2 regions of the Peribacillus sp. NPDC097295 genome follow, and region 1 is predicted to be linked to the other one. Evidence: riboswitches for the same ligand, from Rfam matches in the RefSeq annotation. Region 1 holds a riboswitch; the other holds the start of a gene.
The links. Region 1 has a riboswitch for S-adenosylmethionine ahead of ACIQXN_RS06100 (5-methyltetrahydropteroyltriglutamate--homocysteine S-methyltransferase). Riboswitches for the same ligand answer to the same signal wherever they lie in the genome.

Region 1 (3,423 bases):
TGACTTTGGATTATCCAACGGAAATGGACGAGAATGACTCATGGCCATCATTTCCTTATATCGTGACAGATGACCAAGGACATGTTTACAAAAATTTAGAACTCCAATATGGACACGTCAATGGGAGTGGACACAAAATTGTCTTAGCTCTTCCGCCTATGAGCACTATTCCTAAAACATTAACCATTCAGCCACACTATGATAACGGAGACCCAGGTACTCCTGATTATGGAGAAATTCTAGATTTAAAGGTTGAAGTCCCATTGAATTAGCCTACCTATCAAAAGAAGCAGCCAGAGCTAAACGCCTGACTGCTTCTTCTAGTGAGTCTCCTTTTATTCAAAATGCAGGGTATAGTCTTCTGCTTTAATCCATTTCAACTTCTTCGAGAAAACGTAAATCAGCACCAGGTTCAACACAATCGGAAGAATGAAGAAAATGATGACCATGATGGATATGTTACTGACAATCCACCCGCCTTCCGCCAGTTTCATGTAGTTCAAGGGACCGACCAATCCCGATAATCCAAATCCAGCACTATACGGGGTCCCTTGTATGTTTAACAAACCAGCCAACGCACCTAGTATCGCTGACGTGATCAGCATGGGAAACGCAATTTTCGGTTTCATGAAGAAATTCCGCATTTGGATTTTAGGAGAACCTAGCACATGCGCTAAAGCCGTTCCGAGTGAGTTCGCTTTGTAGCTTGCAATGGCTAGGCCAACACCAGCTGCCACGATTCCTAGGTTGGCCGCACCAGATCCTATACCTGAGAGCATAATGACCGTCGCCACCCCGACCGTTGAAATGGGAGATAAGATAATGAGACAGAAGATAACAGAAATAATGGCTCCCATCAAAATGGGTTGCAAGGACGTCACGTTAGCGATGCCGACTCCTAATAGTCCCGTAGCGGATTTTACGTATGGCAGAATTAAATATCCAATCATGCCTGGTACCAAGATACTTAAAGTCGGCATTAAAAGAATCGCATACGCCTTTAATTTGTCGCCAATTAATTGCAGGAACAATACGGTCAATGCCGCGGTAATACCAGTATTGATTACTATGCCAATCCCATTAAGGGCAAATAAACCGTCAGCCGTTTTCTGGATGGCACCACTTCCGACCATGGCCGCTATCCCGATGCTGGCCGTTTGAATGGATGATAGCTTGAACGAAATCCCGACCATCACCCCAATCATGACAGGTAACAAGCTCATCACGAAAACGGTGATATCGAATATATGCTGTAACACGGGAAAATATGGAATCAATAGTTTAAGTATTTCCCCTAATAAAGCATTCGGAATTAATGATACGACAATCCCTATGCTCATCCCCGTTAATAATTTACTGAAAAAATCTCTCATTTGAATATTCCCCTATCTCGCTATAATGTACACAATTATAAGAAATATTCTGACAATAGTCAAAGGATTTTTTTAATACTTCACCGCGAAAGTGTATAAAAGTATTTTAACTAAGAGAAACTCACTTTCTAATAACAATTATATTCAAAATTATCTGTTTTCTCTTGACCTTTATTAACACTACCTGTATAGTCGTAATTAATTGAATAGTTCATATTCTTATCCAGAGAGGTGGAGGGACTGGCCCTTTGATACCTCAGCAACAGACTTTACTGTACTGTGCTAATTCCAGAAGTGTAAAACTTGAAGATAAGAAGAGTAAATAAGCATAGCTGATTAAACCTCTTCTTTTTTTAAGAAGAGGTTTTTATATTTTAATAAGGAAAGTAGGAATCTATCATGTCCATCACTTTAACAAAAGCTCCTTTCAAAGCCGATCACGTAGGAAGTTTATTAAGACCAGAAAGTGTCCATCTTGCAAGAAAGCAATATAAAGAAGGAATCATTACCGCAGAACAATTACGCGAGGTTGAAACGAAGGAAATTAAACGTATCGTCGATAAGCAAATAGAAATCGGATTAGAGGCAGTCACTGACGGGGAATTCAGACGCACCTGGTGGCACTTTGACTTCTTGGAGCATTTAAATGGAATCGAAGGGTATGTCACGGAAAAAGGTCTTACCTTTGATGGAATTGAAACAGAACGTTATAACGTTCGGAATACTGGAAAGATTTCTTTTAATCCCGATCATCCCTTTATTAAAGACTTTATTGAGTTTAATGAAATCGTGGACGGACGGGCTGTTGCGAAACAAACCATCCCTAGTCCCAATCAATTATTTGCGGTAGGTATCCATAATGAAGAAATCTACCCTGACATCGAAGACTATGCAAAAGATATCATCAAAGCCTATCAAGACGCTTTACAAGCCTTTTATGATGCCGGTGTACGTTATTTACAATTAGATGATGTATACATAGCCAGACTTTCTGCTCCGGATTTCCAGTTCAAAGAAGGAAAATATACAAGAGAACAATTAATCGATTTAGCATTGCGTGTGATTAATGGTGCCTTGGAGGGAAAACCAGAGGATTTGGTTGTCACGACTCACCTTTGCCGTGGGAATTACCAATCTACTTGGGCTTTTGAAGGAAGCTATGCCCGTATTGCACCGACTCTATTAGCTAAAGAACATGTAGATGGATTCTTCTTGGAATACGATGATGATCGTTCAGGAGACTTTAAACCATTAGAATACATTCCAAATGGCGGTGTGCAAGTTGTTCTTGGCGTGGTTACTTCGAAGAATGGTGAACTTGAAGATAAAGAAGCCGTTAAATCACGTATTAAGGAAGCGGCACAATACGTGCCACATGAACAATTATGCTTAAGCCCACAATGTGGTTTCGCTTCCACTCATCTTGGCAACAAGCTAACGGAAGAGCAGCAATGGGAAAAATTGAAATTCGTTGTGGATGTCGCCAAAGAAATCTGGGAATAAACTGAAAAGGGACAAGCCACCGGCTTGTCCCTTTTATTCAACCACATTGACTATCTTCATCATTCTCTTTCTTCACTACTACATCATCCGTGACCTTATCCTGGAGCTTGTTCTTCAACGTCAGTTCTGCCGCTTTGCCATCGCTTGGCGACCCGTCGGAAAAGTACATCGGAAATAAGGAAAAGAACATGATATAAAAAGAAAAGTAAATGAATTGGTACCAGATGACCGACTTTTCCAAGATATTCTGATAGACCAAGCTATATATAACCAACATGCTAATTAGATTAAAGATGGCTCCCCCTAAATAAATCAACATATTAGTGAATTTATTATCATATTTTAAACCCTTGAATTCACAATGCCCATTCCAAAAGTAATATTTCCTTATTTCTACATTGAAAAAGGAAAATAACTTGTCTCCACATCCGATTAAGATTTTTTTCTCCGTACCTCCAAAAAGCGTCACAAAGAATAAATGCCCACCTAAATGAATCAGTGTGACAACCGGTAAGATTAGAAAAAATGAAAAGAGAAATTTGATGAT
Region 2 (3,423 bases), on a different contig from region 1:
TCATACGTTCCATAATAATCGCCGACTCCAGCATGGTCACGACCGACAATAAAGTGAGTGCATCCGTAGTTTTTACGAACCATAGCATGGAATATCGCTTCCCTGGGTCCTGCATAACGCATCGCAGCAGGGAATACTGCGAGTGAGACACGCTCTTTAGGATAATACTTTTCAAGTAATACTTTATAGCTATCCATCCGAACGTCAGCAGGGATGTCATCGGATTTGGTGGCACCAACCAATGGATTTAAGAATAATCCGTCTACTATCTCCAGTGCTGTCTTTTGAATATATTCATGTGCACGGTGAACAGGATTTCTAGTTTGGAATCCAACGACCGTTTTCCAACCTTTATCTTCAAATGCCTTACGTGTCTCAATCGGATCTAAATAATGATCCTCGAATAATGGACGCTCGATTCGTTTGACAAGTTTGATTTCCCCACCCACATAAACATTGCCACGGTTATATAGGTTTTTTACACCTGGATGGTTCTCATCATCCGTTTGATAGACCAGAGTTGCTTCCAATTGCTTATCAGGAATGAAGATATCGGAAATCATCAAGACTCCATAAATTTGTCCTTCGTGGGTCAACTTTACTTTTTCCCCTATAGTAAGGGCATTTGCGATATCATCAGCTAGAGGTAATGTAATAGGAATGCTCCAGACATGTTCGCTGCTAAGGCGCATGTCCTTTACCACTGAATGATAGTCCTCTTTCGTAAAGAATCCTTCGATGGGACTGTAGGCACCCGTCCCGATAAGTTCCAAGTCACTTAGGGCAATTTCATCTATCTCCACTGATTTTTCAATATTAGACAAATCATAGTCTGGTTCAAAACGGTTGATTAATGTTCCTCCGTGCGGCAAGCTATTAGTCACGTTAATTTCCCCCTGATAATTTTTTAAGATAAATGTAATCCACATTCCGTTTTTTGCGCACCTTGCCAACGTCCTGAACGAAGATCCTCGGCATTGATAGCAGGTGCAGTGCATGTCTTACAACCAATACTTGGGTACCCATTATCATGAAGCACATTATATGGTAAGCCGTTTTTATGTGCATACCGCCAGACATCTTTCCATGTCCAATGTATGAGCGGGCAAATTTTTATCGATTTGAATTTATTATCTTTATTTATATATTCGGTCAATGCCCTTGTTTCTGATTGTTCCCTACGAAGTCCAGAAAGCCAGGCGGTCGCCGTTGAAAGTACTTCTGTGAGAGGCGTAATTTTGCGGATGTTACAGCATTTATTCGAATCATGGACCCATAACTCATCACCGAATTCAGCGGCTTGTTCTTCTAATGTCAATTCCGGTTTCTTCAATTCGATGGACAGCTGTGGATAACGCTTTTTTACTTGTTCGATTAATTGGTATGTTTCTGTAAAATGAACATCAGTATCTAAAAAAACGATTTTGGCTGCAGGATTGACCTTTGCCAGCAGGTCTGTCAAAACAATTCCTTCAATACCAAAACTACAAGCATAAATGAGCTTATCAGCATACTCGGAATTTGCCCATTCGAGTACTTCTAGAGCTCCTTTTGTCTCACTGTCTTCTGGAAATGAAGGTAGTACAGCTGTATCGATGGTTTCATAGTTTAATAGTTCTGCCAATTCTATACCCCCTCTAACAAATTACCTTATGATCCATCAGGTATCTGTTATAACCCATGACACATCATTGTATTATAATATAAGAAAAAAAGCAGTTTTAACCAATAATACCTTATATATCAGTTAAAACCGCCTCTAGTTTTTCTAGTCAGCAGTCACTTTATTTAATTCTCATTTTTTCGTTTCTTTCCATCTGAATAACCTTACCATCCTGAACGATAAGTGTTATCGAACCATATTTCATCGTTTTCAGCATTTCTTGCAGCCGTTCAAATATTTCCCCCAGCTGATTTTCTTTTTCCAAGCCCATTCCTCCTTTAAGAAAACTCGTCGACTGACTTGTCGCAAAGATGATCAGCTTGTTAAATGAATTTTCCTAAATTTTATACGATCAATATTACAGTCATAACAGTTAAATTTATTTTTCATAATAAGAAAAGTCCTTCCAAAATGGAAAGATTAAAAGGTAAACTTATTTACCTTATCTTCCAAAATGATGACATTTTGTTGGAGTTGGCACCTTATATACACCTTGCAGGTTGCTGAACTTAAAAGGGTAAAAACCATCCATCACTCTGGATAAGTTTTATTATTTTAAATATTAACATATATCAAATCATTGTCAATGGAGTTTTCATATAAATTAACTTGGTTTAATATTTTGGATGAACTGCTATTATTATACACAAATCATTCCCATTTGCTACATTATTCCTTACGTTAATTATATAGGCTTATTTATTCCAAAACAGGATTGAAATAAATAAGCCTATAGTCATCTATGGATAACAAAAACGAAAATTACAGCTGTACTTAGTATTTCTCCATTACATTCTTTTTTGAATGGCTTCTATGAATTCCTTTACTTGGCTTTGTGTACGATTCAGCAATTCTCCATCCCTAATGGGGCTTAACGGATTCTGCTTATCAACTTCCTTATCCACAAAGTATAACCCCTGCATCGGTTCACCCTTCAAAATTGAAATTAATGGTTTCAGAGCATAATCTATCGCTAATAAATGCCTGTTGCTTCCTCCAATCATAATGGGTAACACTGGCTTATCTTTAAAGGCACCTTCGGGAAATAGATCGATTAAAGCTTTCAACACGCCTGTATACGATGCCTTATAGACTGGTGAACCAATAATGATACCGTTAGCTCGCTTAATCTTTTCTGACACCATTAAAATATCTTCACTGTCATAGCGGCCTTGGAATAAATCGGTTGCTGAAAACTCCGTAATAGAATAATAATCAGTGGTAAATCCCTCTTTTCCCACTAATGTCTCGATATATTTCAGTAAGATATCTGTCCTTGAAGGTATAGCAGGACTGCCTGACAAAATTACAATTTCGCTCATTTTTTATTCCTCCTTATATCTATCCAGAAAAAACTCATGGTCCCAGGAATGCGATATATATACTTGAGGTATGATTCCTTTCCAGTTATGAAATCCTTATTTAATTATCTTAATAATCAGAAAAAAGTCAAATGAATTGGTTGGCCTTTATATTTAATTGAAATTCTTTTAATCCATTATAAAAAAAACTGCCCTATTAGGACAGCTCAGTGTAACCCACCTCAACTTAATACACGGGATTTTTAACCATATCAATAAAGTGTTGCATAAACCGATTATCACCTGCTAGTTCTGGATGAAATGCACTGACAAGGACATGTTCTTGCCTAGCTGCGACGATGTTCTCGTCATACCTTGCTAATACTTCCACATTTTTACCCACCCTTACTGCAAGGGGCGCTCTGATAAAGATCCCCTTAAAAGGATCTTCCATCCCTT

Region 2: it holds a riboswitch for S-adenosylmethionine, as region 1 does, so the genes downstream of both, ACIQXN_RS18800 (YezD family protein) here and ACIQXN_RS06100 (5-methyltetrahydropteroyltriglutamate--homocysteine S-methyltransferase) in region 1, are expected to answer to the same signal.

Annotation. Positions count from the first base shown of each region.
Region 1 is NZ_JBIWCW010000002.1:587,537-590,959, reverse strand. Features, by position in the region: gene ACIQXN_RS06110 (DUF4179 domain-containing protein) at 1-272, shown strand, start outside; gene ACIQXN_RS06105 (PTS sugar transporter subunit IIC) at 336-1,373, opposite strand; SAM riboswitch class I at 1,590-1,689, shown strand; gene ACIQXN_RS06100 (5-methyltetrahydropteroyltriglutamate--homocysteine S-methyltransferase) at 1,773-2,876, shown strand; gene ACIQXN_RS06095 (hypothetical protein) at 2,914-3,423, opposite strand, start outside.
Region 2 is NZ_JBIWCW010000018.1:28,962-32,384, forward strand. Features, by position in the region: gene sat (sulfate adenylyltransferase) at 1-884, opposite strand, end outside; gene ACIQXN_RS18795 (phosphoadenylyl-sulfate reductase) at 908-1,624, opposite strand; gene ACIQXN_RS18800 (YezD family protein) at 1,785-1,901, opposite strand; SAM riboswitch class I at 2,103-2,210, opposite strand; gene ssuE (NADPH-dependent FMN reductase) at 2,452-2,985, opposite strand; gene pdxT (pyridoxal 5'-phosphate synthase glutaminase subunit PdxT) at 3,212-3,423, opposite strand, start outside.